Regions from separate parts of the Virgibacillus sp. Bac332 genome, predicted to be linked through region 3. Evidence: predicted binding sites of a transcription regulator. Region 3 holds the regulator's gene; each other region holds the start of a gene.
What was found. Region 3 encodes Rex, which represses fermentation and respiration genes when NADH is low (regulators of the CRP and FNR family bind a similar motif). Its sites were predicted from a motif close to TTGTGAAATATTTCACAA; they were not measured.
Positions count from the first base shown of each region.

Region 1: the regulator Rex is predicted to act here: its motif matches at 7,071-7,088, upstream of D9782_RS12900 (hydroxymethylglutaryl-CoA synthase).
Region 2: the regulator Rex is predicted to act here: its motif matches at 5,193-5,210, upstream of qoxA (cytochrome aa3 quinol oxidase subunit II).

Region 1 is NZ_CP033046.1:2,710,847-2,721,212, forward strand. Features, by position in the region: gene D9782_RS12855 (TRAP transporter substrate-binding protein) at 1-232, shown strand, start outside; gene D9782_RS12860 (TRAP transporter small permease) at 262-738, shown strand; gene D9782_RS12865 (TRAP transporter large permease) at 728-2,032, shown strand; PreQ1 riboswitch class I at 2,297-2,343, shown strand; gene queC (7-cyano-7-deazaguanine synthase QueC) at 2,430-3,095, shown strand; gene queD (6-carboxytetrahydropterin synthase QueD) at 3,092-3,541, shown strand; gene queE (7-carboxy-7-deazaguanine synthase QueE) at 3,522-4,244, shown strand; gene D9782_RS12885 (hypothetical protein) at 4,520-4,714, shown strand; gene rodA (rod shape-determining protein RodA) at 4,723-5,895, shown strand; gene ftsW (putative lipid II flippase FtsW) at 5,896-7,011, shown strand; gene D9782_RS12900 (hydroxymethylglutaryl-CoA synthase) at 7,144-8,322, shown strand; gene D9782_RS12905 (MFS transporter) at 9,083-10,261, opposite strand.
Region 2 is NZ_CP033046.1:1,445,105-1,455,470, forward strand. Features, by position in the region: gene D9782_RS06905 (DUF58 domain-containing protein) at 1-453, opposite strand, end outside; gene D9782_RS06910 (AAA family ATPase) at 456-1,397, opposite strand; gene D9782_RS06915 (aminoglycoside 6-adenylyltransferase) at 1,537-2,403, shown strand; gene D9782_RS06920 (VOC family protein) at 2,480-2,914, opposite strand; gene D9782_RS06925 (hypothetical protein) at 2,936-3,850, opposite strand; gene D9782_RS06930 (helix-turn-helix transcriptional regulator) at 4,122-4,931, opposite strand; gene qoxA (cytochrome aa3 quinol oxidase subunit II) at 5,263-6,237, shown strand; gene qoxB (cytochrome aa3 quinol oxidase subunit I) at 6,277-8,229, shown strand; gene qoxC (cytochrome aa3 quinol oxidase subunit III) at 8,222-8,818, shown strand; gene qoxD (cytochrome aa3 quinol oxidase subunit IV) at 8,819-9,103, shown strand; partial or broken gene D9782_RS06955 (IS1182 family transposase) at 9,330-10,366, shown strand, end outside.
Region 3 is NZ_CP033046.1:1,844,811-1,855,176, reverse strand. Features, by position in the region: gene D9782_RS08940 (CPBP family intramembrane glutamic endopeptidase) at 110-817, shown strand; gene D9782_RS08935 (YdiK family protein) at 859-1,059, shown strand; gene D9782_RS08930 (hypothetical protein) at 1,101-2,081, opposite strand; gene D9782_RS08925 (hypothetical protein) at 2,813-3,004, opposite strand; gene D9782_RS08920 (redox-sensing transcriptional repressor Rex) at 3,699-4,349, opposite strand; gene moaC (cyclic pyranopterin monophosphate synthase MoaC) at 4,330-4,839, opposite strand; gene abc-f (ribosomal protection-like ABC-F family protein) at 4,973-6,898, shown strand; gene D9782_RS08905 (FtsW/RodA/SpoVE family cell cycle protein) at 7,202-8,374, opposite strand; gene tsaD (tRNA (adenosine(37)-N6)-threonylcarbamoyltransferase complex transferase subunit TsaD) at 8,587-9,597, opposite strand; gene rimI (ribosomal protein S18-alanine N-acetyltransferase) at 9,594-10,043, opposite strand; gene tsaB (tRNA (adenosine(37)-N6)-threonylcarbamoyltransferase complex dimerization subunit type 1 TsaB) at 10,036-10,366, opposite strand, start outside.

The DNA of each region.
Region 1 (10,366 bases), 870 kb from region 3:
AGCGTCTATAGAAAGTGGAAGTGTTTTTGATGTAGACGGTCAGACAGGAAGGAAATTAGCAATAGAAAATGGAGCAGAGGTAATTGATTTAACAGAGGAGCAATTAATTCCATGGAGAAAGGCATTGGACCCAATTGTTCAAGCATGGATAAATGACATGGAAAATAGGGGCTATCCCGGTCAACATATTTATGATCGAGCATTTCAATTAAAAGCGGAGCTAAAGAAGTAGAAAGAAGGTGTGATTAGATGGACAGCATAATGAAGCAATTAAGTAGAGTCATTCATTATATTGCTCAAGTCATTCTATTATTGATGGCGATCTTGATTACATTAGATGTACTCAGTAGATGGATTCTTAAAGCTCCTATCACGGGTACGGTCGACTTTACGGAGCTAGGTCTATCACTTGTCATCTTCTTAAGCCTAGCTTACACACATGTCAGAGAGGGACATATTACAATTGACTTTGTAATTGAGCGATTCTCAACTCGTATACAGTGGATATTTGAATCTGCCATTAATTTGTTAATCACGGGTTTAATGCTACTTGTAGCATGGAGTACCTGTGAATATGCAATTCGTCTCTTTTACGCTCATACGGTAACAGGTGATTTACGTATTCCACTTTTTCCGATCGCCATGTTAGCAGTTATAGGGACAATATTATTCGCGCTAACCGCATTTCTGCATGCTATTCATTATTTGCAAAAGGTGGTTCATTCAAATGAGTCCTGAAATAATCGGTTTTATTAGTATTATTGCATTGATTGTCTTGTTATTACTAAAGGTTCCCGTAGGTATTTCTCTTTTATTTGTAGGCTTGACAGGTACAACATTAATAAGAGGTTGGGATGTGGCATTTGCTCAGCTCGGTAGGACTCCATTTGACACGGCGAGTTCCTATTCGTTAAGTGTTATCCCATTATTTATTTTGATGGGCATGATTCTTTCATACACGGGATTGGGAAAGGATTTATACAAAGCTGTAGACAGTTGGGTTGGTCATCTTCGGGGAGGATTAGCAATGGCCACCATTGGTACTGCAGCCATTTTTTCTTCCATTTCTGGTTCACTTAATGCGACAACTGCAACCGTTTCTAAAATTTCACTTCCTGAAATGGAAAAATTTAAATATCAACCGAGTCTATCGACAGCTTGTGTAGCAGCAGGTGGTACACTTGGAATATTAATTCCGCCAAGTGTGATCTTAATTTTATATGGAATTCAAACAAGGGAAGCAATTGGGGCATTATTAATAGCAGGTATTATTCCTGGTGTCATTCAGGTCATTATCTTTATGATTATTATTGCAATTCTTGTTCAGCGTAATTCAACATTAGCACCTGCGAGATCTGAACAAGCAACAATTCGTGAGAAATTACTTACATTAAAAAATGTTTGGCCATTTTTAGGCTTATTCTTAATTAGTATTGGTGGAATCTACTTAGGTGTTTTTACACCAACCGAAGCTGCGGGTGTAGGAGCAATGGGTGCAATTATTTTCGCTTTTTTATCTAGAAGACTTGACTGGAATAAACTAAAGCAATCATTTAATGAATCGTTACGGTTAACTGCCTATATCTTTTTAATACTTATCGGAGCTACATTATTTAGTCAGTTTCTCACAATTAGCAGACTACCTGTGAAGCTTACTTCCTTTGTGAGTGGGTTAGAACTTAACGCATATGTAATTCTGATCTTAATATTAATTGTATTATTTATATTAGGATGTTTTATCGAAGGCTTATCCTTAATCGTTTTAACGCTTCCAATTATTTATCCGATTATTATGGAACTTGGATTTGATGGTGTCTGGTTTGGAATTATTATGGTGATGGCAATCAATATAGGATCATTAACACCCCCGTTAGGAATTAGTATCTTTGTTATTAAAGGAGTCGCGACTAATATTCCAGTACAGACAATTTTCCGAGGAGCTGTGCCTATGATCATTGGGATGATCATTTGCATCGTATTGTTAATCGTATTTCCGCAAATAGTAACGATATTACCTAGCTTAATGAAATAAAATATATTAAAGATCTTCTAAAATGCAAAAGTATTGCTATACATATATCCCTTCGTTGAAAATAACCGATCATTGCTTACGGAAAATTAAAAGCTCTAAATTCTTCAGAAGTGGGCATTGCTTTATAGCCGAACTTCTGTGACTTATACAAATAGTAATGAACCTATTCAAGCTACATTTATAGTGAAAGAAAGAAGTATCTTTCATAATTAGTTTATGAATGATAAACTAGAGCTGCAACTTAATTAAGAAATCTGTAAAAATACAGGAGAGGTTCGCAATTCCATCCCTCTATAAAAAACTAAGGAGACCAAAACAACACCCTTCTTAGTGTTGTTTTTTTGATGGGAAATGCTAGTTAACGAACACTCTTCTTTGTCGAGGAGGAGAAGCGTCGATGAACGACCAAAAAGCGATAGTTGTATTCAGTGGAGGCCAGGACAGTACTACTTGTTTGTTTTGGGCGCTGAGAAAGTTTGAACATGTAGAAGCAGTAACATTTCAATATGGTCAGCGCCATATCGAAGAATTACAAGTTGCGAGAAATATTTGTGAACACTTGGAAGTTACACATCATCTGTTGGATATGAGTTTGTTAAATCAGTTAGCACCAAATGCGTTAACTCGAAAAGATATCGAGATAACAGAAAATGAGGGAGAGCTACCATCTACCTTTGTCCCTGGAAGAAACCTTATGTTTTTATCGTTCGCAGCAATTTTAGCTAAGCAAATAGATGCCAAACATTTAGTAACTGGTGTCTGTGAAACGGATTTTAGTGGTTACCCAGATTGTCGGGATATTTTTATTAAATCACTGAATGTAACAATAAATTTAGCAATGGATGAACAATTTGTTTTGCATACACCGCTTATGTGGTTGGATAAAGCAGGGGTGTGGGAGTTAAGTGACCAGCTAGCGGCTTTTTCATTTGTGAAAAATAATACGTTGACCTGCTATAACGGAATCAAAGGCAGTGGATGTGGGGAATGTCCGGCATGTAAATTAAGAAAAAATGGGTTAGAAAAATATGAAACTAATCGGAAGAGGGAGCAAGCAAAATGATACAACAAATCTATCCTGTTCCACATCATAACTATTCCTATGAAATTAACAAAGACTTTCATTTTGCAGCAGCACATTATATTCCACATCAAGACACTGGGAGATGTCAGTCCATGCACGGACATACATATTTTACAAATATTACGATTGTTGGTGAAACACTTAACCACACAGGATTTTTAGTTGATTTTAAAGAAATAAAGGATTTGATTCATAAACGCTTTGATCATGGTGTTATGAATAAAGATATTGCTTTTTCAAATGTGTGTCCTAATACCTTTCCAACAACAGAAATTGTTGCTCGGACGATTTATGAATTAGTACAGGAATATTTAGATGGTTTTTCGCATTCTCCGCGTTGTATCCAAGTGTATTTACGGGAAACGCCTTCTAGTTATTGTGTTTATCGTCCAAAGGAGAATATAGATGAAAATACCAGTAATTGAAATATTTGGACCGACCATTCAAGGGGAAGGAATGGTTATTGGAAGAAAGACCATGTTTATACGAACTGCTGGTTGCGATTATTCCTGTTCATGGTGTGATTCAACATTTACATGGGACGGATCAGAGAAACATCTCATTCAAATGATGGAAGCAGAGGAAATAATGCAAACCTTATATCAAAAGGGTGGAGATCAATTCGGCCATGTAACGATTTCAGGTGGCAACCCAGCGTTACTTAGCCAATTGAGTCGCTTGATTGATTTACTCCATCACGAACAAATAAAAGTTGCTATTGAGACACAGGGAAGTAGATGGCAATCGTGGTTTACTAAAATTGATGATCTAACGTTATCACCAAAGCCTCCTAGCTCAGGGATGAAAACCAATTATCAAACGTTAGATTTTATAATTGATTCGTTACAACATCGACAAAAAGGAGAATATAGCTTAAAAATTGTGATATTTGATGAGGGTGACTTAACATACGCTGAACAGATTCATAAAAGGTATCCTCAGGCTAAATTATTTCTTCAAGTAGGAAATGATGAAATTGGTATGGAAAGTTCAGATAAATTGATGGAGCACTTACTTCAGAAATACGAAGCGCTTATTGAACGTGTAATGACAAACAACATCTTAAAAGATGTGCGGGTGCTCCCTCAATTACATACCTTTCTCTGGGGGAATAAACGCGGTGTATAAGAACACGATGGAGATGAGATATATCTTATCCTAAAGCCTTCACTTTTAAAGAAAAATGATAGGGAAAAATTATAAATATGTAAAATATTTTTACAACCAAAAAGCCGAACTAGATTCAAATGAGAGCGGGTAAAACGTTTCGAATCTAGTTCGGCTTTCTCTTTGGCTAAATTCTTATCTCAAATTCTATATTGATGACTTATTGTCATTTTTTGTTGACATTATGTCATCATGAAGATAAGCTAAATGAAGATACGCTTGGGAGGAATAAATTCATGACAGCGGACAATTGCAATTTTCGGCATGGTCATTATTTTCATGATCAATTTCTATCAGTTAGCCCATTTAGTAAAGTGTCAACAATGGATAAGGTTACTATGTTAACTATTTTGAATGGGAAGCGACAGGGAGCATCAATCATTTACTGGTGTTTAGGAGAATACATAAACTCTATTATCTATGAAAGGTAACTAAATTCATGAAGGACACTACGTTTAGCCGTATACGTTTTTTAATTATTATCTTAATCTGTTTATTTTTATTTAGTCTGGTGGCTGTGTATAGTGGGTCTGGTCAGTATGCAGTGGCAGATGAGTTTTACTTTGTAAAACGACAATTGTTTTGGTATATAGTTGGATTTCTTATGTTGATCATGGTTGCTTGGTTTGACTATGAATTACTAGAAAAATGGGCTTTTCCAATGTACCTTATTGGGGTTTTGATGTTAGTCTATGTCCAATTGTTCGGTACAGTAAAAAATGGTTCTCAGCGATGGATAGATTTGGGGATCTTTCAGTTACAACCCTCTGAGTTTATGAAACTATTTTTAATTCTTTATATTGCTGTTCTTTTAAAGAAGGCTGGTAGTAAACGTCTATCATTCATTGCTAGTATTCCAGTTGTATTAAAGGTTTCCATCGCAACGGTAATACCATTATTTTTCGTATTAATGCAACCAGATTTAGGTTCGGGCTTAATGATCGTAGCCTCTACATTGACGTTTTTATTTGTCTCCCATATTTCTACAGCTATGCTTTTATTGTTAACCGTTAGCTTAATTGCTTTAATTATTCTACTAATAACCTTATACTATTTGAATTTTGAGTTGTTTTCTCGTTTTTTTCAAGATCATCAATTATCTAGAATTTATGGTTGGTTGAATCCGAATGAATTTGCATCCGATTATGGTTATCAATTAAAGCAGGCTATCCTAGGTATTGGTTCTGGGCAATTAACAGGAAACGGGTTTAACCAGGGTGTGCAAGTCCAAAATGGGCAAATTCCAGAAGCGCACACTGATTTTATCTTTACGGTTATCGGTGAGGAATTTGGATTTATAGGTGCAAGTATATTGCTATTGTTGTATTTTCTACTAATTTACCAAATTATGATGACTTCATTTCATTCAGGTAGCTTGTTTGGTGTTTATCTTTGTATTGGTATTAGTGGGTTAATGGCATTTCAAATTTTCCAAAATATTGCTATGACAGTTGGTTTGATGCCAATAACGGGTATTGCACTTCCTTTTCTCAGCTATGGTGGTAGTGCTTTATTAACTAATTTAATTGCATTAGGAATAATAGCTAGTATCCGAATCAGATCTAATCGTCGCTATGTATTTGGAAAAAATGTATTGACACAAGGTGATTAAATGAAAGAAAAAATACAGCAAATGGATTATCTCTTATTAATAACTGTTCTTTTGTTATCGGCATTTGGTTTAGTAATGGTATATAGTGCTAGTTATCCGATTGGGTATGAAGTTTATCATAATAGTACTCATTTTTTTGTTAGACAGTTTCTTTGGGTGTTAATTGGTTTCTTATTCTTGATAGTCACCGTACTTATACCACTGCATCGGATAAATAGAATGGTTCCATTGCTAGTTATATCATCTATATTTTTTTTAGTTCTTGTATTAATTCCTGGTATTGGAATAGAAAGGAATTATGCACAAAGATGGATTTCAATAGGTAGATTTGTCTTTCAACCAACAGAAGCTATCAAAGTTTCAATGGTTATATATTTTGCCTATATATATGCGAGAAAACAATCGTATATTCACAAGTTTGGCAAAGGTGTTCTTCCACCTCTTCTGCTATTAGCAACTGTATTTATGCTTATCTTATTACAGCCAGATCTTGGAACAGCCTCTCTAATTCTATTTTCCTGTGGAATTATTGTATTCTGTTCTAGAGTTAGATTTATACATTTAGTCGCGCTAGGTACTATTGCGATCTTAGGTGTAAGTTATTTTGCATACACATCACCGTATCGGTTGCAACGCTTAACATCTTTTCAACAGCCATTTGAAACCGCTGCTACTGATGGGTATCAACTCATAAACTCCTATATCGCAATAGCAGCAGGAGGAATAACTGGTAATGGACTAGGGAATAGTGTTCAAAAATTAGGTTATCTACCTGAAGCTCACACGGATTTTATTATGGCAATTATAGTAGAAGAGCTCGGCATAGTAGGTTTAATTATAGTGCTAGCAGCTTATTTAATGATTTTCTATAGAGGCATTCATATAGCTTTTCAACAGAGACATATGTTTCCCAAATTATTAGCTCTGGGCTTGACATTTCAAATAATTATTCAAGCTATATTAAATCTTGGAGCAGTTTCTGGAATGTTACCAGTTACAGGGATTACGCTTCCTTTTATAAGTTATGGGGGTTCTTCTTTGCTGTTTATGCTAATTTCTGTTGGAATATTAATTAATATATCTACATTAAAATATGAAACCGTTAATACACGATGATTGTTTTTGTAGTTAGATTATATTATCATTTATGGTGTTGGTAATAATAAAGGAAACGATTGTGAAGAGAATCACTAATGTAACGAATACGATGGTTATAAAAATGACATTAGTTAGTAAAGGAGTAGAACATTGAAGATAGGTATAGACAAAATAGGGTTTTACACACCACATTTATATGTAGATATGAATAAATTAGCTGTGGCTAGAGACGTGGAGCCAGAAAAATTTACGATTGGAATTGGTCAGGAAAAGATGGCTGTTGCTCCAATTACACAAGATTCAGTGACAATGGCTGCTAATGCAGCTTGGAATATACTAGATGATAAAGATAAGGAAAACATCGATTTTATTATATTCGGTACAGAATCTGGAATTGATAATTCAAAAGCAGCAGGTGTGTATATTCACGAATTACTCGGATTAAACCAACATGCACGAACAATTGAGGTAAAGCAAGCCTGTTACGGAGCTACTGCTGGAATACAGTTAGCAAAAGGTCATATCGCCTTAAATCCAGATAGTAAGGTGTTAGTGTTGGCATCTGATATTGCTAGATATGGATTGAATACTGGTGGTGAGGCTACCCAGGGTGCAGGTGCAGTTGCAATAGTGGTTAGTGCTGATCCGGCGATTCTTGCGTTAGAGGACAAAAGCGCATATTTAACATCTGAAGTAATGGACTTTTGGCGCCCAGTATATTCGGATACAGCTATGGTAGATGGAAAGCTTTCTAATGAAAAATATATTTCTTTCTTCGAAGAAGTATGGGAAGATTATAAGAAAAAATCATTATTGACGTTAGCTGACTTTGCAGCCATTTGCTTCCATTTACCATATACAAAGATGGGTTTAAAAGCATTACGTACGATATATGAGGAAGGAACAACAGAAGATAAAGAACGTCTTTTAGAAAACCTGGAATACAGTAAGCTGTATAATAAGCATGTTGGTAATATTTATACCGGTTCTTTGTATTTAAGTTTCCTTTCACTGCTTGAGCAGAATAAAGGCTTAGAAGCAGGTTCGAGAATCGGATTGTTTAGTTATGGATCAGGAGCTGTTGGTGAATTCTTTACAGGGATAATACAGCCGAATTTTCGTGAACATTTACTAATAGATCAACATGATCATCTACTATCATCAAGAAAAGAGCTATCTGTTGAAGCATACGAAGAAGTTTTTAACAATACGTTACCGACAGATGGTTCTAGTTTAGAATTAGACATCACTGCCGACCCTGCCAATATCACTTTAGCTGGTATAAACAAGCATATTCGTCATTACGTAAACAAAACGAATCACAAGTGAATATAATGATAAATCGGATTACTATAAGAAATCAGAAGCTTGTAGAGAAACTTTTTTGTTTCTTTGCAAGCTTTTTTATAGTCTAGGAAATTACACTAGCGTTGCATAAAAAATAACTGTAGAAGTTAATGAATATATTTTTGATCTCAATCAATTTGAACGATTTTTCTGATATTGGTTATATTTTATTTATGAAAAAGACAATAGGGCTATTATTTTTTTATATTGCAAAGCGTTACATCAAACCCCTTATAAACCTTCTGTATCAAGGTTTTGCTTGTTTTCAAGAACGTAGGATAAAGTAAGTTAATGAATCTAATTGGGGTACATTTGGGGGAAGATAGGGAACAAACAATGTACGTGGGTAGATATTATATGAGAGAGGACTTGAACCTCTCTCTTCCTATTTATATATTCTGTTAGAGAATTAATTTCCCTGCATTTATTTTTCTTTAACGTTTTTCTAAATGGTCTTTTAATCCACTGTAAATAAAACTGATACGAGACCCAACTTAGCAAAATTTTTCAACCGCATTTATTGCGGTTTTTGTTGCAAAAAAACCTAAATGGAGTTATTCAAAATACTTTGGTTTTCTATAGTTAAAGCACCCGTTACTTTAAGTACGATATTTCACATAATTCAATTAAAAATGCTTACTCTTATAATCGTATAATGGGTTCAGTCAACATTTTGTGAATTCTGTACGCTAAGGAAAATATCAACTAAAAAGACCTCTATTAACTAGAAGTGGATTTGCTATTATATCAATTTTATATATTTTTTAGACCTTTTCTTTTCATTTGAAAAATCCTTATAGACTAAAACTGCAACAAAAATAAAACTTAGACTAACAATCCTGAAGATCATCTCTAAACTAATCCATTCAGCTAAGATTCCTAATATAAATGCGCTGACTCCAACACCAATGTCAAAACTGGAAAGAAAGGTTGCGTTGGCAGCGCCACTTTTTTCTTCACTTACCTTTTGAACAGTCCATGTTTGTAAACATGGCATAACAGTTCCATAACCTGCACCAAATAAAATCGCTGCAATAATAAGATAAAGATTATTTGTCGTATATGATAGCAACACAAGTGACAAAAAACCTAGAATTGCTGAAACAATGATGATAGACCAAGGTCCTTTTTTGTCATACCATTTTCCTGTAAAAGGACGTAGTAAAGTGGAGACAGTCGCATTGATAAGGAAAAATAGAAAAATATGATCTAGTCCCTTTTGTTTTCCAAAAAGAACCAAAAAAGTAATAATTGCTCCAAAACCAAGTGTTGTAATGACCGTCAGTAATGCTGGGAACCACACGTCTTTCTCGAAAATCGCTTCAAAAAATTGAAATGATTGTTTCTCATGTTTAACAGGAGTAGGTGAATATACAAAATAAAGCGCAATTACTGCCAAAAGACTGAGTACTACTGATGACCAAATTAAAATATTGAAAGAAAAAGAGTCATAGATAAGGATACCTACACTTGGTGCAATGATAGCCCCAACCGTTGTTGAAATAGAAAAATACCCTATCCCTTCTCCTAATCGTGTATTGGAAATTAAATCGACTACCATTGTACTATTGGCTGTGGTTGATACTCCCCACGCTGCGCCATGGAAAAGTCGTAACAATAGCAAAAGCCAAATAATATTAAGAAAAGGATATAGCATTGTAATAATCATTAAAGCGGCACTTGCAATAATGGCAAGACTTTTCCGTTGGTTATCAATTAAATAGTAGCCTATAAAAGGTCTGAATAGAACAGCGCCTAGTGTAAATAATGTTGTCATTAGACCTACTTGAATGGAAGATGCATTCATGCTTAACAAATAGGCTGGTAAAATAGGTAACAACATCTCAAACCCTATAAAAACTAAAAAGTTACTTATAAATAAGAATATAAATGATTTAGTAAAGATTTTTTGCTTTTTCATATTATTATCCCTCGCTTCTAATTATTATTCTAAATTAGAAGCGCTTGGAACACTGAAACATTTCTATATTGCCTAAGCCTTTTAAACAATTTTCTCACCCTTTCT
Region 2 (10,366 bases), 400 kb from region 3:
AACACCTGTGACACCACGTTCCATCGCTTTAATCGGTATAGCTAGCTTAACAGAACTTTTCCCTTTTAATACAAAGGGCACACGAAAGGAAATGCGTCTCATTCTTTCTGCTGCTATTTCCTTGTTTGTTCCAGCTACCTTTTGGTTTGTTTGCATCTCGAATGTACCGTTAAAATAGGGAAGGAAAGACTTGTTTTTTAGTACAATTTCAATAGTGGCTTCTTCTCCCTCTGTTAAGCGGAGTGTTCTTTTAGGATTCTCTATGATAAGTCCCTTTGCAATATTCCTATCATAGATCAATCCGAGAAAGATAAGCAATAAGATCATTCCAGCGAACATGAAGATAAAAGGCTGTTTTATCCAAACACTTAGGATAACCAGTATGAGAGTTAAAATAATTAACAGTCCTCGTATTTTCACTTTGTTATCAGTAGTGTTTATTTGCCATTGCATAATTAGTGAGACTCCAATTCCACAGGTACGTTAACCTGTCCTAAGATTTCGTACAGAACATCTTGGCTAGATTTTTTAATCGACCCTTCTAGTGTAAGCATCATTCGATGTGAAAGTATATATGGTGCCAACTCTTTTATATCCTGAGGATTAACAAAATTTCGAGCTTGTAAATAAGCATGTGCTTGGGCTGCTCGCATAAAGGCTAGTGCTCCACGTGTGCTTGCACCTAGTATACTATCAGGGTGGGTTCTCGTTTCCTGAATAATCTCTAATAAGTAATCCTTCACGACATCTGATACTTCTACGTGCATAATTTCCCGTTGCATCTTAATTATTTCTTCTGCTTGTAACAACGGTTGAATATTGTCAATTGGGTCATTCAACTGATTTGTAGACAAAATGCTTTTCTCCTGATTTGCTGTTGGGTATTGTAAAGGAATCTTCATTAAAAAACGATCTAATTGGGCCTCGGGTAACGGGAAAGTACCTTGATTCGATTCAATTGGATTCTGTGTTGCAATTACGAGAAAAGGAGAATTTATATGAATGGTTTCTCCCTCAATGGTTGTTTGTTGTTCTTCCATGACTTCCAATAGACTTGATTGCGTACGAGGAGTGGCACGATTAATTTCATCCACTAGTAATACATTAGTCTGGATGGGGCCAATCCTCATTTCAAATGACTGTGACTTTGGATTAAAGAATTGGATACCAGTAATGTCGCTAGGCAAAACATCTGGGGTAAATTGAACACGCTTGAAATCCACATTACTTATTTTGGAAAAGGACTTAGCAAGTTTTGTTTTACCAGAACCAGGCGTACTCTCCAGCAAGATGTGTCCCTTTGCCAATAATGAAACAAAGATAAGATGAACGACTTTTTCTTGTCCGATAATAACTTGGTTTAGTATTTCTTTTGCTCTGTTTACTTTTTCGATCATATTATGTACCTCCGAGTGATAGAATCCAAAAAATTAAACTGAGACTATTATACCACTACTAAACTTCTTTTTTCCATATTTTCTAACTATTTAAACGAAAGATGTTATACTTAAAGTATTTTAGAATGGAGGAGATAAGTTGCGTTCTGTGGATCAAATAATGAATCTAGTATTAGCTGTTGCTAAAGCGGATAATCGTATACGTGCTGTAGGAATGAATGGTTCGCGTACAAATGCGAATGCACCAGTCGATCCATTTATGGATTATGATATTGCTTTTTTAGTAAATGACATACAATCTTTTATGAAAGACACAGGTTGGATTGATGTGTTTGGTGAACGGATAATTATGCAAACACCTGAAGATATGAAGCTGTTTCCTCCAGAATTGGGAAATCGATTTTCCTATTTAATGTTATTTACCGATGGTAATCGAATTGATCTTACATTAGTACCCATTGAGGAGATGGAAATTTATCTAAATGAAGATTCGTTAACGAAGATAGTGTTAGATAAAGATAATCGTATCTCAGAACTACCATTTCCAACCGATCAGGATTATTGGGTAAAGCCACCAACAGCTGCATTCTTCGCTGACTGTTGCAACGAATTTTGGTGGGTAACAACTTATGTGGCAAAAGGGTTATGGCGTTGCGAAATGCTTTATGCGATGGGTCATATGAATCTTGTTCGATCGATGCTACGTAAAATGTTAGAGTGGCATGTCGGAATAGAAACAAACTTTAAGATAAGTGTTGGAAAAAACGGTAAATATTTAAAGCGATACTTGCAGGAAGATACGTGGTATCAGTTATTACAAACATATCCTGAAGGGAACAATGATTCATGCTGGCGAGCATTGTTTGTGATGTGTGAGTTGTTTGAAAAAACATCACAGCTGGTGGCAAACGTATATGATTTTACATATCCTCGTCAAGAAGCACAACAAGTGCTCGAATTTCTACAACATGTAAAGAAATTGCCTAATGATGCCACTGAAATTTAAGAATGCACACGGAAAGGAATAATTTCATGTTTAGGTATAGAGCTGTCATTGGACAGCTCTTAGCTCTGCCATAAATTTACTCATATCGGTTATATTCCAATTCCCATGCTGGATTCCAAACAATTTCCCAAAGGTGCCCATCAGGATCTTGAAAGTGACCAGAATAACCACCCCAAAATGTATCGTGAGCAGGGTCTGTTATGATAGCACCTGCATTTTTAGCTTGTTCCATAACTTCATCAACCTCTTCACGACTTTTAGTATTATGTCCAATTGTACATTCTGTTGAACTCGGTTCACCTAGTTCTATCTTGGCTTCGTGTGCAATATCCGTTCGTTTCCAGATAGCGAGCTTTATTCCTGCCTGCAATTCAAAAAAAGCAACTGCCCCATGCTCAAACTCACTACCAACAATGCCTTCTGTAGGTAGTCCAAGGCCGTCCCGATAGAATTGAAGTGAGCGTTCTAGATCATCTACGCCCAATGTAAGAACAGTTATAGATGGTTTCATATTTCCTACCTCCAGAACAAATTATATAGGAAGATACTTAAAATTCCTTAATATTCGTAATGCTTGTAATGTGAGTATGCCTTTCCATTCTTTTTCTGCTATGGGCCAATCGTTTTCATATTGGTGCCATTCCCAGTTAGGTGCCCATGCGCCATCGGTTGCCTGTTGACCTATTAGATGATCTAGTTCCATTGGAAGTATATTGGCGAATTTACGATAATGTGTTGATTTGGGCGAATCAATAATTTGTAATGGTCCTGCCACATATCCTTCTCTCTTTGCAGGATCTGCAATGACACAATTATTAATAAAGCGCTGTAGCCTATCCTCGATTTTTGTACGTTTCTTCGTATTTAGCTTAAGCTGTTCGTATAAGCGAAGGTAACAGAAAAGTTCATGCATCTCTGCTAAATCACAGGTCTCTAATAAATGCTGAATTGCATAATCAATGAGCATATCAAGTTTTTCGTAAGTTACTAGGTCCCGATATTGTATGAAGAAACCTACAATATCTGCATTTGGATTACCCCAATTGTCGGAGAATACACCATATTGCCACCAGATTGCACGTGGGGATCGCTCTGCCTCGACTGGAATTATATCCCATCCCGTATGATCATCTTGATAAGAAGTGATAAAGTAGTCAAGTGCTTGGCAAACAACATTCTTTTTTTCCTCGAATGCAGGTAATTCCCCAAGTATTCCAAGTGCATATGTCGTTGCTAATGCAGAGGATTCATTACAGCGAAGATCTGGTTCCAGTCCATGACCAAAACCTCCATCTGGATTTTGAAAAGCAATTAATTCTTGGAGTGCTTTTTTATAATTAGTAGCTTCAAACTCGTATTCATAAAGTGCTCGTTCAAGTGGTCTTGCATGATTTTTCATAAAATGTTGAGCGAGCTTGAAAGAACTTATATCCATTTTTTTTGTCATCGTGTTCACTCCTTTATATTGTGGTAAACACATAATAGCATAAGAATGAATGTACGTTATTGTAAAAAACGGACAATCGAATCTAAGTTTTACCCCGCATATAACTGGCAGTAAGCCCCCTACTTCAGGGAATAAAGTGAAACCAATAAGGCTAAGTGTGGAATCAATTGCCAGTAAATGTCCGATTGGTTCTAGAGCCTTTAGGGCATACCCTTGTGGTACTACCAATCCTTGGGGAATAAATAAAATCCCCAAGGATTGAAGTCTTCCTTTATTTTAATAGAATCTGCTTCGGTGACTGGCCGTAATGACGTTTGAATTGATGAATATAATGCGATTGATCGTAATAACCATAATTTGCTGCTATGTTAGATAACGATGAGGGATTATCATGTAGTTCTTTTAATGAACTTTGAAATCGAATAATATTAGAAAATGCTTTAGGACTGACACCTAATTCCTTCTTGAAGACCCTTCTAATCGTTCTTTCACTAAAATGGGTCTTTTCTGCTAGTGTGCGTATGGGGAAGATACCCAGATTTGTAAACAAGTATTGCATACTTGTTTCTAGTAATAAATCTGTGCGATGTGTATTTTTTGATAAAAGCTTTACTAACTTCATTTCAATTTTGTTAATTTTCTCTGGAAGGTTTTTCGACAATAGCAAATCTTCCTGCAAAAGCGAAGCCTCCTGCCCCCATATATCCTCAAGAAGTACTTGGGTATCCATTAATTCGGCGGGAGGATACATAATAAATCGGCGTGCCGTATCTGCATAAAAACGAATTCCTAACAGGTTTTGTTTTTGCCTGAGTTTCATTGTTTCAAATGTGGTCATTAAGCCGACAGCAAAGGAGCCCTTTGCTAAGGAAGTTGATTGAAGGTCGAATATAATATCGATACAGCCGTCTGGAACAATTCGATGTAATGGATAGGTATCTAACGGATGGTAATGGACAGACCAGTAACATACAACATAATCAGATAAAAGCTTACTAGGTAAATATTCTTGATATTGATAGTTTGGGTTTCCTAGGCTCTTTTCAAAGATTGGTGGTTGTAAAGGATAATAATTTCGCATGTTATTTCCCTCTCTAAGGAATAATTCGCAGATAGGACAACTTCATGATTCGATTTTGCTCTATTATATACCGTATCTCTATATAGTTCCATGCTAGCTTAGCTAGGAAAGAGAAGGTAACTTAATATTTCCTTTTACGTATTGACATATTTTATTCAATTAATGTTCATTTTTTTGTACCAAACTCCGTGAACATTTTCTGACAACCAGCACATTCTATTGTTTTTCACCGTATATGGTATTAAGATAGATGAATGGATTTTGTGAAGTATGTAACAAAAATATTTCAATACATTTCATATCAACAACATGCAGGGGAGGGTATCTCTTTATGAAGATTAAATGGGCGATACTAGCATCGCTATTCACATTATTAGCGGTGCTAACAGGTTGTGAGCCATTGTTAGTTTTGGATCCAAAAGGGCCACAGGCGCAAACACAAGCCAATGTCATTTGGATATCAATAGCAATTATGGCTGTGATCGTAATTGTAGTATTTGCAATGCTAGTATATATACTATTTAAATATCGTGCATCTAAACAACCAGATTCATATGAACCACCGTATATTAAAGGAAATATTATTGTTGAATCACTAATAGTAGGGATTCCAGTACTAATTGTAATTGTTTTATCCATTATCTCCGTCCAGAGTAACTACAAAGTGGAAGCAACTCCAGAAGGATACGAGAATGATGAACCTTTAGTTGTATATGCATCTTCATCCGATTGGAAATGGCATTTTAGTTATCCTGAACAGGACATTGAAACAGTAAATTATCTATATGTACCAACAGATAGACCGCTTGAATTTAGACTCTATTCATATGGGCCGATAACTAGTTTTTGGATACCACAACTTGGTGGTCAAAAATATGCTATGTCTGATATGATTACTACCCTTCATTTAGGTGCAGATGTACCAGGTGAATATATGGGTAGAAATGCAAACTTTAGTGGTGAAGGATTCGCTGAGAATACATTTAGTGTAGAAGCAATGCCTCAAAAAGAATTTGATGAATGGGTTGATGAAGTTAAACAAACTGCAGACCCACTTACTGAAGATAAATTTGATGAATTGCTGGAGCCAGGGCACCTGGGTCAATTAACATTTACTGGAACTCACCTAGAATTTATGCCTCCGCCAGAAGGTCATCATGGTGGACATAATCATGGTTCTACCTCGGAAGATGATCATAGTGAACATGAAGGTGATTCTAGTGTAGAGCAGGATGAACATGAACAACACAATTCGGATTCCGGTCATGCAGATGAGACAAATGAGCACACAGAAGATCATCATTAAGATTTAGTACATCGGGTTATCCGGAAAGGAGTAAGAAAAATGGACTTTTTTGAACGTTTTATGATCCCACATCCAAGTCCTGCGATATATGCTGCTATGGTTGCTATTGTCCTCACTTCAATAGCAATCGTAGTTGGTCTTACCTATTTTAAAAAATGGGGGTATCTATGGCGGGAATGGATTACAACCGTTGACCATAAAAAAATTGGAATTATGTATTTAATATCCGCCTTGCTAATGCTATTTAGAGGTGGGGTAGATGCATTAATGATGCGAGCACAGACAGCTGTTCCAGAGAACGCACTGCTGGACGCGCAGCATTATAATGAAATATTCACCACACATGGCATCGTTATGATTATCTTTATGGCAATGGCATTTATCATTGCATTAATGAACTTTGTTATACCGTTACAGATTGGTGCAAGGGATGTTGCTTTTCCTCGATTAAATGCAGTTAGTTTTTGGCTGTACTTTATGGGTGCAATGTTATTTAACCTTTCCTTTGTCATTGGTGGATCACCAAGCTCAGGTTGGACGTCTTATTTTCCACTTGCTGGAGATGAGCTAAGTCCGTCTGTCGGGACAAATTATTACATGCTAGCTCTGCAAATATCCGGGCTTGGTACGTTAATAACAGGTATTAACTTTATTGTGACGATCCTTAAAATGCGTGCACCTGGTATGACGCTTATGAAAATGCCGATGTTTACATGGTCAGGGTTAATTACAAACGTCATTATTGTATTTGCCTTCCCAGTTCTTACCGTTGCATTAGCGATGGGAACTATGGATCGTTTGTTTGCAACGAATTTCTTTACAACGACAGATGGCGGAATGGATATGCTCTGGGCTAACCTGTTTTGGGTTTGGGGACATCCAGAGGTTTATATTTTGATTCTGCCAGCTTTCGGTATTTATAGTGAGGTAATCTCTACTTTCTCTCGAAGGAATTTATATGGTTACAATTCCATGGTCGCTTCCATGGTCATTATTTCCTTACTTTCCTTTGTCGTATGGGTACACCATTTCTTTACAATGGGTCAAGGAGCAATGGTTAATAGTATCTTCTCCATTACTACTATGGCTATTGCGATCCCGACTGGAATTAAGATCTTTAACTGGTTGTTAACCATGTGGAAAGGAAAAATTCAGTTTACTGTACCTATGTTGTATTCGTTAGGGTTTATTCCGATCTTTACCATAGGTGGTGTGACCGGTGTAATGCTTGGAATGTCAGCTGCTGATTATCAATATCATAATACGATGTTTTTAGTAGCACACTTCCACTTAGTAATTATACCTGGTGTTGTCTTTGCGATGATTGCTGGTCTTACGTACTGGTGGCCGAAGATGTTTGGGTTTATGTTAAATGAACGAATTGGTAGATGGGCGTTTGGTTTTATTGCTGGCGGAACTTGCCTTGCCTTCTTCCCAATGTTTATTTCTGGATTAGATGGGCAAGCTCGTCGTATGTACACGTACTCTGAATCTACTGGCTTCGGATTTTGGAATATGCTCTCATTCATTGGAGCTTTAGGTCTTGCAGTTGGGTTTATCCTCATTGTATACAATATTTACTATAGTACACGTTATGCATCAAGAGATATTGGCGATGATCCATGGAATGCACGTTCATTAGAATGGGCAACACATAATCCAGTACCTGAGTACAACTTTGCCATTACACCACAAGTAAATTCTAGTCAGGCATTCTGGGATTCCAAGAAAAATGGTCATACATTATTTAAAGGTGGATATAAAGAAATTCATATGCCTAATAATAGTGGTGTACCATTTGTTATGAGTGTGTTTTTCTTCATCTTTGGATTTGCCTTTGTATTTAGCATGTGGATTACAGCGGTAGTTTCATTGATTGGTATATTTGCATGTATGCTTCATCGCTCATTTGAGAAAGATCATGGGCATCATATTTCCGTTGCGGAAATTGAAAGAACTGAATCGGAATTGCGGGGTGCTAGAAATGAATAAGGATAACACGCAACCGCTTGAATATAGTACAGAGCAAGGACGTATGAATATATTAGGTTTCTGGATATTTATTGGAGCAGAAATCATGTTGTTTGGAACACTATTTGCTTCCTATTTTACGTTGGAAGGTCGTACAGGAGCTGGACCAACAGGTGCCGAGATATTTGAAATCTCCCCAGTTCTTGCAGAAACGCTTCTATTATTAACTAGTAGTTTTACAATTGGTTTAGGTGTTCATGCTATGCGTCTCGGTAGACAGAAAGCAATGATGACATTTTTCATCATTACATTAGTACTTGGTGCTGCTTTCTTGAGCTTTGAAGTGTATGAGTTTATTCATTATGTCCATGAAGGTGCTGGTATACAGACTAGTGCATTCACATCTATTTTATTAACGACATTAGGTACACACGGCGCGCACGTAACATTTGGGTTGTTTTGGGGAATTATGATAATGATTCAAGTGATTAAACGAGGACTGACTCCAGAAACAGCTAATAAATCATTTATTTTCTCTCTTTACTGGCATTTCCTAGACGTTGTTTGGATTTTTATATTCAGCTTCGTTTATTTGAAAGGAATGATGTAAATGAAAGAATTATTCCCGATTAAGCATGTGATGGGCTTTGTTTTCTCGTTGATTTTGACTAGCGTCGCGCTGTTAGTATATATCTTGGATATGTCATTTGCTCTTGGGTTGACGATCCTGCTTATTACCGCATTTGCCCAAGCAGCATTGCAATTAGTCGTATTTATGCACGCTGGTGAATCTGAAGATAAAGGTGCGATTTATACAAGTGTGTACTACGGTATTATCATTGCTGTACTTACGGTATTTGGTACGCTATTGGCAATGATTTGGGGTTATGTATAAGAATAACGGCTATTGATACCTGAGCATATTAGGGTAGATCAGGTGCCTAAAAAATCAGTTATAACTATAAAAGGGGCTGGGACAAAACCCAGTAACTGAAAAAAGTGGTACGCCAATTTAGGGCGTATCACTTTTTTTACTTTTTTCAATATTTATATACGCAAAAAGGATACCTTCTGATAAAGTTAAAGTAACTACACAAAAACTTAGAAAAGAGGTATCCTTTATGTTTAAACATTATACCATGAATCAAGTCGTTTTGCCTTTAGATTTTGAAATGAAATTACAAGAAAATGATATCGCCTATGCGGTTAACCATATTGTAGAACATATCCCAGAGGAATCATTTGTGGGATTTTTGCGTGAAACAGGTTGTCCTGCATACCATCCACGCATGATGATGAAGATTATCTTATGTGCCTATACACAGTCTGTTTTTTCTGGCAGAAAAATAGAAGGCTTACTTAAAGATAGTGTACGTATGATGTGGTTAGCACAAGGCTATGAACCAAGTTATCGTACCATTAATCGTTTTCGTGTTCATTCCGAAGTAAAAGAATTATTACGTCAGTGTTTTGTCTTATTTCGTTGTCAACTTGTTGAAGCGAAGGCGATTGAAGAAGAGGCTATTTTTATTGATGGTACGAAAATAGAGGCAAATGCCAATAAGTTTACCTTTGTATGGAAAAAATCCATTGAAAAATACAGCACCGATTTAATAGAGAAGTCGAATCAAATGTATGAGGAATTACTGGAAAAAGAAATTATCCCTGAAATAGAAAGGGAAAGTTCCGATGAACTTTCAAAGGAAGAACTCAGTGAAGTGGTTAAAAAGCTAGATGAAAAAGTAGAAAAATATGATAATGCAATCGAAGAAAGCAAAGAAGCAAAAGAACGCAAACAACTTCGTTCCGAACGAAAAGAACCCAAGCAATACCGTAAACAATTCCAAGATTTTGAAGCTCGTAAACACAAATATCAAAAAGATATGGCAATCTTAGGCGATCGCAATAGTTATTCTAAGACAGATCATGATGCCACTTTTATGCGAATGAAAGATGACTATATGAAAAATGGTCAACTTAAAGCAGGTTATAATGTACAAATTGCGACCGAAGGTCAATACACATTAGCCTACGATGTATTTCCAAATCCTACGGATACTCGCACGTTTATTCCTTTTCTCGATAGTATTGAAGATAGGTACTTTCAATTGCCCGAGCATATTGTCGCCGACGCAGGTTACGGTAGTGAACAAAATTA
Region 3 (10,366 bases):
GTATATGTATTTTATCGTTAATAGATTTATTTCAGCAAACATAAACTAATTGGAAGAAACAAAAATGGATACATTCTTAATAACTTAGAGATAAAGGAGTCGTTGTATTTTGCCAAAACGATATTGGTGGGTCATCATAACATATGTACTTGTACAATTCTCAGGAGTTATTTTTATCCCACTTCTATATGCATTGTTACCGATTAATCAGATAGACGCGTTTGTTTACTGGTCGCTGATTAGCTTTATAGCAGGAGTAATTATTGTCTTACAATTAATGAAACCAGACATGAAACAAGGAGTAAATCAACGAGATGCTGCTTCTACTGGAAATGTGATTCTTTGGTCTATTCTCGGTGTATTCATGGCATATTTCGCACAGGGAATCGCCGGATCAATTGAAGTGAAGCTGTTAGGTATTGGACAAGATTCGGAAAACACACAGGCAATTATGGATGTGACTCGTATGTCACCACTGTTTATGATAATTCCTATGTTTGCCGCTCCAATCCTGGAAGAAATCATCTTCCGTAAAATTATTTTCGGACGACTGTATTTACGGACAAACTTCTTCATTGCAGCACTTTTATCCGCGCTCATTTTCGCGGTTATTCATGGTGAGCCTGAGCATATACTTGTATACGGTTCGATGGGCTTAGTGTTTGCGTATCTTTATGTAAAGACAAAGCGTATTATTGTACCAATTATTGTTCATATGGCTATGAACTCATTAGTCGTACTTATACAATATAACATTGACCCAGAGGAATTAGAAAGACAGTTAGAAGAACTACAAACCATTTTCATGCTACATTAATACGAAATGTTGAGTAAGGATTTATTATGGAGGCTTTATAAATGAAGATTTCACCGAAGACCATGGCGATTATTTATTTTATTATGGGAGTATTCTTTACGTACATTGCCATTCTGAGTGCAGATGATACCATCTGGAATGTGACCACAATTATATTAGCAATATTTGCTACACTTGAAATAGGCGTTAGTATTCGTTTAATGTCCTTACATTTTCGCCTTAAACATAAAAAGAAGGAATAGCAGTGTATTATGCTGCTTTCCTTCTTTTTTCATGGGTGCTTTTATTTAACCGCCTTTAACTTCTCCAACCAAGCTTCTTTTTGTTTTATTTTTTGTTCCATCGTTGTATAGCGGATAACAAACATATCGGAATCCTTCACAAACACGCGGGCAAGTTCCTCTTGATCATATTGCAGTGAGTCATTAGTAATAGCAAATTCATAGAACCCTTCTTCGTTTGTTACATCCATTTGCTCAAATTGAAGCTCTCCATCAATCATATCACTCAAGTTACCTTCCATGTTTGTAATGAAGTTTTTAACTCCGATCAAATCTTTTCCATCTTCATAATAATGAAGCGTCAGTAATTCAGTATAATTCTCAAAGGTTTCTCCAGAAACTAAAAATTCAACAATAGCCTCCCCTGATTCCTCTGCATAGTTTCCAAGCTCCCATTTATCTTCACTAAATGGCATCTCTAAACTTCTAATTTCTTCTACATAGTTACCTTCCATCACAGGCTCTGCTTCCCCAGCCTCAATTACTTCTCCATTCTCGTCCAAATTAACCGTTTCGCCGATTTCACTGCTATAGATTTTCCATTCCCCATTATCCGGCTTCAATATATGAACACCTGTTGTTTGATTGTTTTGGTAATCAGGGCCTTCCACTTTCATATTCGTCTGCGTATAAGCTAACCTTGCTTCAGCTGCTGACTTTTCTTCTACATGTACATCCGTTAATGTAATATCTAATGTATATGCTTGTAGGCTATTTATTAGCTCCTTTGTTGTATCATAACCAGGGGACTCAGGATGAATGGTTTTCATATGGCCTTGTAAATCCTTATCCATCATTGTTTGAATATTTTCTTCTAGAACTGCCTTTAAGGTATCATCTTCTGGAATAGTAGCTTCTGCTTTTGGTTCTTCACTAGCTTTGGCAACTTTTTCACTATCACTACTGTCCTTAGCACCACATCCGACTATGAATATAAGGCTAAATATAAAAATAAATAGTAGTGATTTCACCTTCTTCAACATACAATTTTACCTCCTGATTTATGTAATAAGTAAGAATCCCTACTTAGCATAGCTCATGCATATGTATAAAGACAGACGTCTTTATACCCAAAAAATATTCTGAAAATACAGGCTAAAGGTTCTATAAAATTAATGTATTACCAATATATTCCTAAATTAGACGCAAAAAAATACAATAAATTGGAAAAATAATGCAATTTATATGTCATAACACCTGTTTAGTTTCTGGGTATTACTCTAAAAATCACCGTAAAAAAGAAAAAATAATACCTTACAGATCATGTGAAACTTCTATCTACTGAGAATTTTGTTCCCCACGGTACCACAAGAGTATGACCTAAAGGTCTTTGAATCAATCGGACATTTACTGCCAATCGATCCCCGACTTATCCATATTGGTTTCTCTTTATTGCTTGAAGTGGGGTATTGCTGCTAGTTATATGGTAGGATAAAACAATTATAATTAATGACCAGTAGACATTGTTGTCCTCATGAGTGGGTTCAAATAGAAATGTACGACTGGAGCAAGCAATCATGGTGAGCTTGCGAGCCAATGTTGACTTAGCATAGGGCGATTCGTGAAGTCGCCTCGTTTCTGGGCGCTGTAACTAGACGCCGACCCAACACGCTTATATCTACATGGGCTAATTTTATAACTATAAGAAAAACTGAGCAAAATTCGCTCAGTCCTTATCACTACATGCTCAGATTTACGCTTCCTCTAGTAGCTATTATGGAATCACTCCGGCTGCCCACTTCCCTTTCCGTGGGGTTTGTCCTTCAGCTAACTTTTTTAGCAAAACCCGCTCAAAAAAGTGGATCTTCAGGTCAAACATTTCCCACAGGAGTTGAAGTGGCCGGCCTTCGCTATTATCAGGCTCTACAACGCTAGCATGAAGTAACACAGCTGCTTTTATACTCACGGATAACGATTTTCACTTTACCCATTGTAAAAAAAGTCAACCTATTACTTATGACAAGAATTGTTGCACATTCTCATAGCGGAGACTAATTACGTAGACTCCTGCGGGATTAGCGCGAGCCGAAAATCCACTTTGCAACGTGGTCTTCTTTGCAAAGTTAGTTGAGGCCGTGCCCGCGGAAAGCGAAGTAATTAGTCGGAGCATTGCCAATATACACAAACATTTCAAAATAACTACTTGGCTTAACGCAGTCATTGCACTGATTTTATACTTTCTTAACTTACAAAAAAAGAAACCCTATCTAGGTTTCCCAGCTTGTTTCTGATTTCATTTTTCCTTAAGAGCAAAAAACTACTTACTTTTGCTTTTCCAATCAAGAAAGAAAATATACATTGAAGCGTTGCCCATGGAAAACGACGCTTCATCAAATACTGCTATTTCACTATTAAAACGCTCCTTAAGTAATACAGAATCAATGTTTAATCTGTCTACACAAAGTAAAACTTCAATCCGTGGGGGATTTGTTTATCCCCACGGATTATTCGTAAAACCAATCGGACATTTACTGGCAGTCGATCCCCCGCTTAATCCGTATTATTGCTTGAATTAAGATCTTACTGAGTTATTAGCGAGATAAAGGAGAGCATATCAAAAACGCTTCTCAGTAGCTTTAATTACCATCAAGAGGCTTCGCTTATTCTAGACGATTCGTTTCTAAAGGATAATGTTTTAAGAAGTAAACAAGTGCTTGTAGCTCAACCGCTAAATCAATATGATGAACACGAATATGTTCTGGAACCGTAATCCTCGCTGGAGTGAAATTTAAAATCCCCGTAATCCCTTGCTCCACGAGTCGATCGGTGATTCCATCCGCTTCACTAGCAGGGATTGTTAAGATTGCCACCTTTACACCAGCTATCTTGTCTTCTAAATCTGCAATATTATATACAGGTACATCACCAATCGTAGTTCCAACCTTATCGGGATCACTATCGAACGCCATCTTTATTAATATATTATTATTTTTCATAAAATTATAATGTAAAAAGGCAGTACCTAGATTACCTACGCCAATTAGTGCAACATCCGTTGTTTCATCCTGATCGAGCGTCTTACGAAAAAATCCCAATAGGTATTCGACATTATAGCCATATCCCTTTTTACCCAATGCACCAAAATAAGAAAAATCTCTGCGAATGGTAGCAGAATCGACTTTTACCGCATCACTTAATTCCTTGGAGGACACCCTTTTTTTGCCCTGGTGATTCAAATTATTTAAAAATCGATAATACAATGGCAAGCGTTTAGCAGTTGCTTGAGGTATTTTATTTTGATCCATGGTCATTCCTTCTTTCCTTACGATAATAATCTCCAGATTTACCACCTTGTTTTTCGATTAAAAATGTCTGGCCGATGGTCATCCCTTTATCAATCGCTTTGCACATATCATATACTGTCAATGTAGCAGCAGACACAGCAGTAAGAGCTTCCATCTCAACACCTGTAATTCCTTTCGTTTTCACAGTGGCATCAACAATTAATTCATATGTATCATGTGACGTATCCCACTGAAACGAAATATTAACGCCCGTTAATGGTAACGGATGACACATTGGAATAAAGTCTGGTGTCTTCTTTGCTGCCATAATACCTGCAACTTGTGCAACTGCAAGTACATCCCCTTTTTTTATAGCATTTCCAATAATCGCCTCATAAACTTGTTTGTTCATAAGGATACTGGATCTAGCGATTGCCATACGATTCGTTTCTTGCTTATCACTAATATCCACCATATGCGCCCTACCCTGTTGATTAAAGTGTGTAAAATCTGACATTTGCCCAACTCCATTGCTTTGAACTCCATCTCTATTCTAGCAGAAAAATGGAAATAAGTCGTGATCGTTTTCACAATTATATTGCTTGCGTTCATGTAATTAAGATACACTAGTATGGATGAGGTGAAAAGCTATGATACTTATGCAAATGAATGGACTTTCTAAGGCATTTGGTGCTGATGAGATTCTATCGAATATAAAAATGGAAGTAAAAGACAATGATCGTATTGCTATTGTAGGTAGAAATGGAGCTGGAAAGTCTACACTATTAAAAATAATGGCTGGTGAACTCAGCTATGATGATGGTGAGCTTTTCCAGCCTAAGGATTTAACAATCGGTTACTTATCACAACATATGTCACTTGAATCAAATCAAACCATTTGGGATGAAATGCTCGCTGTATTTACGGAATTAAGAAAACAGGAAGAAGAGCTACGTCTCCTTGAAAAGCAAATGGAACAAACGACTAACCATTCAACTGACAGCTATGAAAAATTATTGGATCAATACGATAAACTACAACAGGTCTTTCAAAGGAATGGCGGATATACCTATGAAGCAGATATAAAAGCTGTTTTAACTGGCCTAGATTTTCATCATTTTGACTACCAAACACCAATTGAAACACTAAGTGGTGGTCAAAAAACTAGATTGGCACTAGGAAAACTGTTATTAAAGAAGCCACAGTTACTTATTTTAGATGAACCAACAAACCACTTGGATATTGATACATTAAATTGGTTAGAAAACTATCTAATAAGCTATCCTGGAGCTATCATCATCGTCTCCCACGATCGTTATTTTCTAGATAAGACCGTATCCATCGTTTATGAGATTTCCAGACATAAAACGAAAAAATATCATGGTACGTATAGTAAATTTTTAGAACAAAAAGCTTTGGATTTTGAAAAAGACCTAAAAGAATATGAAAAACAACAATCTGAAATTAAAAAAATGGAGGATTTTATTCAACGAAATATTGTACGTGCGTCTACAACCAAGCGTGCCCAAAGTAGGCGGAAGCAGTTAGAAAAAATGGACAAGCTTGATCGACCTTTAGGAGAAGAATCTTCTGCTTCCTTTTCATTTCATATCGACAAAAGAAGTGGAAATGATGTCTTAAAAATCAATGATCTGTCCTTTCGTTATGATGGTGAAGATAATGACTTATTTCACCATGTAGATCTGCACCTAAATCGTGGTGAAAGTGTTGCTTTAGTAGGACCTAATGGAGTTGGTAAAACTACGTTATTAAAAGTTATATTAGGTAAACTGAAGGCTGCAAAAGGTAACATTCAGCTCGGAACAAATGTTCAAATTGGTTATTATGATCAAGAGCAGGCAAATTTAAACTCTTCAAAAACGGTATTGATGGAACTCTGGGATGATTATCCGACGATAAATGAAAAAGATATACGCACCGTTCTTGGTAACTTCTTATTTTCAGGAGACGATGTCTTAAAGCCAGTGAATGCATTAAGTGGGGGAGAAAAAGCAAGACTGGCATTATCTAAATTGATGATGCAAAAAGCCAATCTGCTTATACTCGATGAACCGACAAACCATCTTGATATCGATAGTAAGGAAGTACTTGAAGCTGCTTTAATCGATTATCCAGGTACGATACTTTTTGTTTCTCATGATCGCTATTTTATTAACAAAATTGCTGATCAAGTGATCGAAATGCAAAGATCCAATACGATGCTTTATTTAGGGGATTATGATTATTATCTAGAGAAAAAAGCAGAAGAGGCAGAAATACAAAGATTACAGCAAGCTGAAGTAGTTAAACAAAAGTCAACAACTGAAAAAAAGCGGAGCTACAAGGAAGAAAAGCAATTAAAAAGTGAAAGACGCAAGAAGCAACGACGAATTGCTGAACTCGAGGAAGAAATTGAAAAACTAGAGTTAGAAATCAATCAGATAGAAGATAAAATGACACAGCCAGAAATTTTCCAAGATCATGAAAAGGCACTTGAATTAACTCAAGAGACGCAAAATCGAAAACAGCATATCGAACGATTAATGGAAGAGTGGGCCGAGCTACAAGAGGAATAATCGATTTAAAAGAGCGCCCCAACATAGTAATCTAGATGAAACAAATCCGAGCTATATTCCGAATATACGAAGTTATATTTCGAAAAATAGCTCGGGTTTTTTATCATTTTTTGAATACAATGATTAGGTGGTTTACCGAAGTATGAAATAGAAAGAATAGTCAACCTTAGATGGATAAATTGCTCGAGTCTACATAAAGCGTCCCATATCCTAGATTTCGATGATGATATGCCACATCTGCTTGTAAATAAAAAGCTACATGATCGCAATTTTATATCATGTAGCTTTTTTAGATGACCATATTTATTTGAATAGATAATCATTTTGAATCGAGTTTTCCACAGCTATTCGATAAATCACGCCAAAGCCAAGCATTGTGGATAATACGGAACTGCCTCCATAACTTATCAACAATAACGGAATTCCTGTAACCGGCATAATTCCTATTGCCATCCCAACATTTTGAAACACGTGGACTAACAGCATACTCAGGTAGCCAAAACAAATATATGCAGCAAACGGCGAATGCTTATAAATAGCGAGCCCAATCGTAACTAACTTATATAGCAACATAAAATATAGAAAAATGACAAGCGCACTGCCGACAAAACCAAAGCTCTCTCCAATGATGGAAAAGATAAAATCGGTTTGTGCTTCTGGGAAATTAACCTGAGGTGTCCCAAGCCCTTTTCCAAATAATTGCCCTGAACCAAGTGCCATAAAAGCCTGGTCAAAATGCCATGTAGCATCACTTGTTTGTTGCGTAGGATCAAACCACGTCATAATTCGATCAATCTGGTACGCCTGATCGTCTCCAACAATTTTCTTTGCTAGATCCGGGAACTTTACAATAAATCCTAATACAGCGCCAAGTATCGCTGAAATACTAACAATTAGGAACGTAATAATTTTCCAATCAATTCCCGATAATATAATAATCATTCCTGCAATGAATAGATACACCATTGCCGTACCAAAATCAGGCTGTTGCATAATTAAAAAGACGGGAGCTCCAACTACTGCAAGAATTTTAACTAACATAAGTATGTCTGACTTTACGGTCGGTCTTTCAAATTTTTGCTTATGGCTGTGGATAACAGCAGCCATGTATATAATGGTCGTTATTTTCGTAAACTCAGCGGGCTGTAACGAAAGTCCAGGAAGCTGGAACCAACTTTTCGCATTATTGACAGGCTTTGCTATCGCCTCAGGACTAATTAACAACACAGCAAGCACAAGTACACCAAATCCATATATGAAGACACTAGCCTTCTGTATTTGCTCAATATCTAAATACTGTATGGCAGCTACAATACCAACACCTATTGTAAACCAAACAATTTGTTGCAAGACAAAGTTCTTACCATATTGATCCAATTGCTGGGCGTTGTAAATAGCAAGTAAGCTGACACATACAAACAAAATAAATAAGATAATTAAATCATTCTGTATATAAAAGGACTGTTTCTTAGACACTGCTCAATCACCAAATTTCTCTAACATCATTAAATGTTGTATAGTTATCCACAAGCTCAAAAGTGAATAACATGCATTATATTGCTATTAATAAAAAGATATGCACATTATCCACACGTTTTTATGCAGTTTTCCACAATTTTACCCACTTTCAACATGACTATCTGACAGACTTCAAAGAAGTTATGAACATTTCTGTGACAAACTGTGGATTACTTTAAAAGCAACGAAGGTCTTGCATTTAATTCAAGCCCTGAACGTCTACCTTGTTCAAAAGCAATTGTCCCTGCAGCAGCAATCATTGCAGCATTATCCGTGCAAAGGTTTAAAGGAGGTATTAATAACGGAATACTAGTCTTTGCAAATTCCGCTTCCAACGCATTACGTAACCCTCTGTTAGCTGCTACACCGCCTGCAATAATAACCTGTTTAACGTCAAACTCCTTTGCTGCACGAACCGTTTTTGTAGTTAATACATCAATCACACTAGCTTGAAAGCTAGCTGCTATATCCTCTTTTCTAAGTTCTTTTCCACGTTGTTTTGCATTGTGAATGGTATTAATAACAGAAGACTTCAGCCCACTAAAGCTAAAATCATAGCTATTTTGCTCTAACCAAGCTCTAGGAAAATCGATTGCTTCTTCTCCTAGTTCTGCCAGCCGGTCAATTTGCGGGCCACCTGGATAAGGCAATTGCAACATACGTGCAACTTTATCATAGGCTTCTCCTGCAGCATCATCCCTTGTTTCGCCAATTAATTCATATGCTCCATGTGATTTCATAAGAACAAGTTCTGTATGACCACCAGAAACGATTAATGCAAGCAAAGGGAATTCAAATTCCTTTTCTAACCGATTTGCATAAATATGTCCAGCTATATGATGTACACCAATCAACGGTTTTTGTTTAGCAAAAGCCAATGCTTTAGCAGCATTCACACCTACTAATAAAGCACCTACTAAACCTGGCCCTTCCGTAACTGCAATCCCATCAATATCTTCCCATACCGTATTTGACTGTTGTCGTGCTTCTTCCAGTACATACGTTATTTGTTCCACATGATGACGGGAAGCTATTTCTGGAACTACTCCGCCAAATCGTTTATGACTATCAATTTGTGATGCAACGACATTGGCAAGAATTTCTCTTCCATTTTTTACAATGGCTACTGCAGTTTCATCACAACTTGTTTCAATTCCTAATAGTATTGTGTCTTTTTTCATGTTAAATTCACCCACATTACAATTGCATCTTCCTGATTATCTGTATAATAATTTTTACGAATGCCGCCTGATACCAACCCAAATTTACGATATAATTTTTGTGCTACCATATTCGATTTACGAACTTCTAAAGACAGACGACTGACTCCTTTCATTATCGCATATCGAATAGTATAGTGGAATAGTTTTTCTCCTAATCTTCTCCCTCGAAAAGATGGCATAATAGCAATATTCGTAATTTGTGCATCATCCAGGACTATCCACATACCTACATAACCGACAATAGTATCGTCAAGCTCCATCACAAAATAATATGCATGTGGATTATCGGTAATCTCCTGATAAAAAATGTCTGTCGTCCATGAAGTGGTAAAAGATGCCTTTTCCACTTCCATTACTTGTTGAACATCAGCTACTTCCATTTTTCGTATTGCTACGTTACTCATTCGCTTGCTTTTCCCTTTGTTGCTCAAGCCATTTCGCTTCTGCTTCTGCAAGTCTGAGGTAATTTGGAGTCAACGTATGTGTAGAATCAATGGGTTTATCTTTAGATGCTAATATCAAATGAGAAGCCCTAGGTAGATGATAGGTAGGTTCTGGAATCATGGCATTTATTCCCACTATCCGTTCAATAGCTTCCTGATGAATATGCATGTCAGGACTTAAAAACAAAACAGGCTTGTCATAAGCCTTAAGCTTGTTTAATAAATCCTCCATGGAGATATTTGATTCAGGTACAATCTCTTCCATAATCGTACCTTGCCACTGA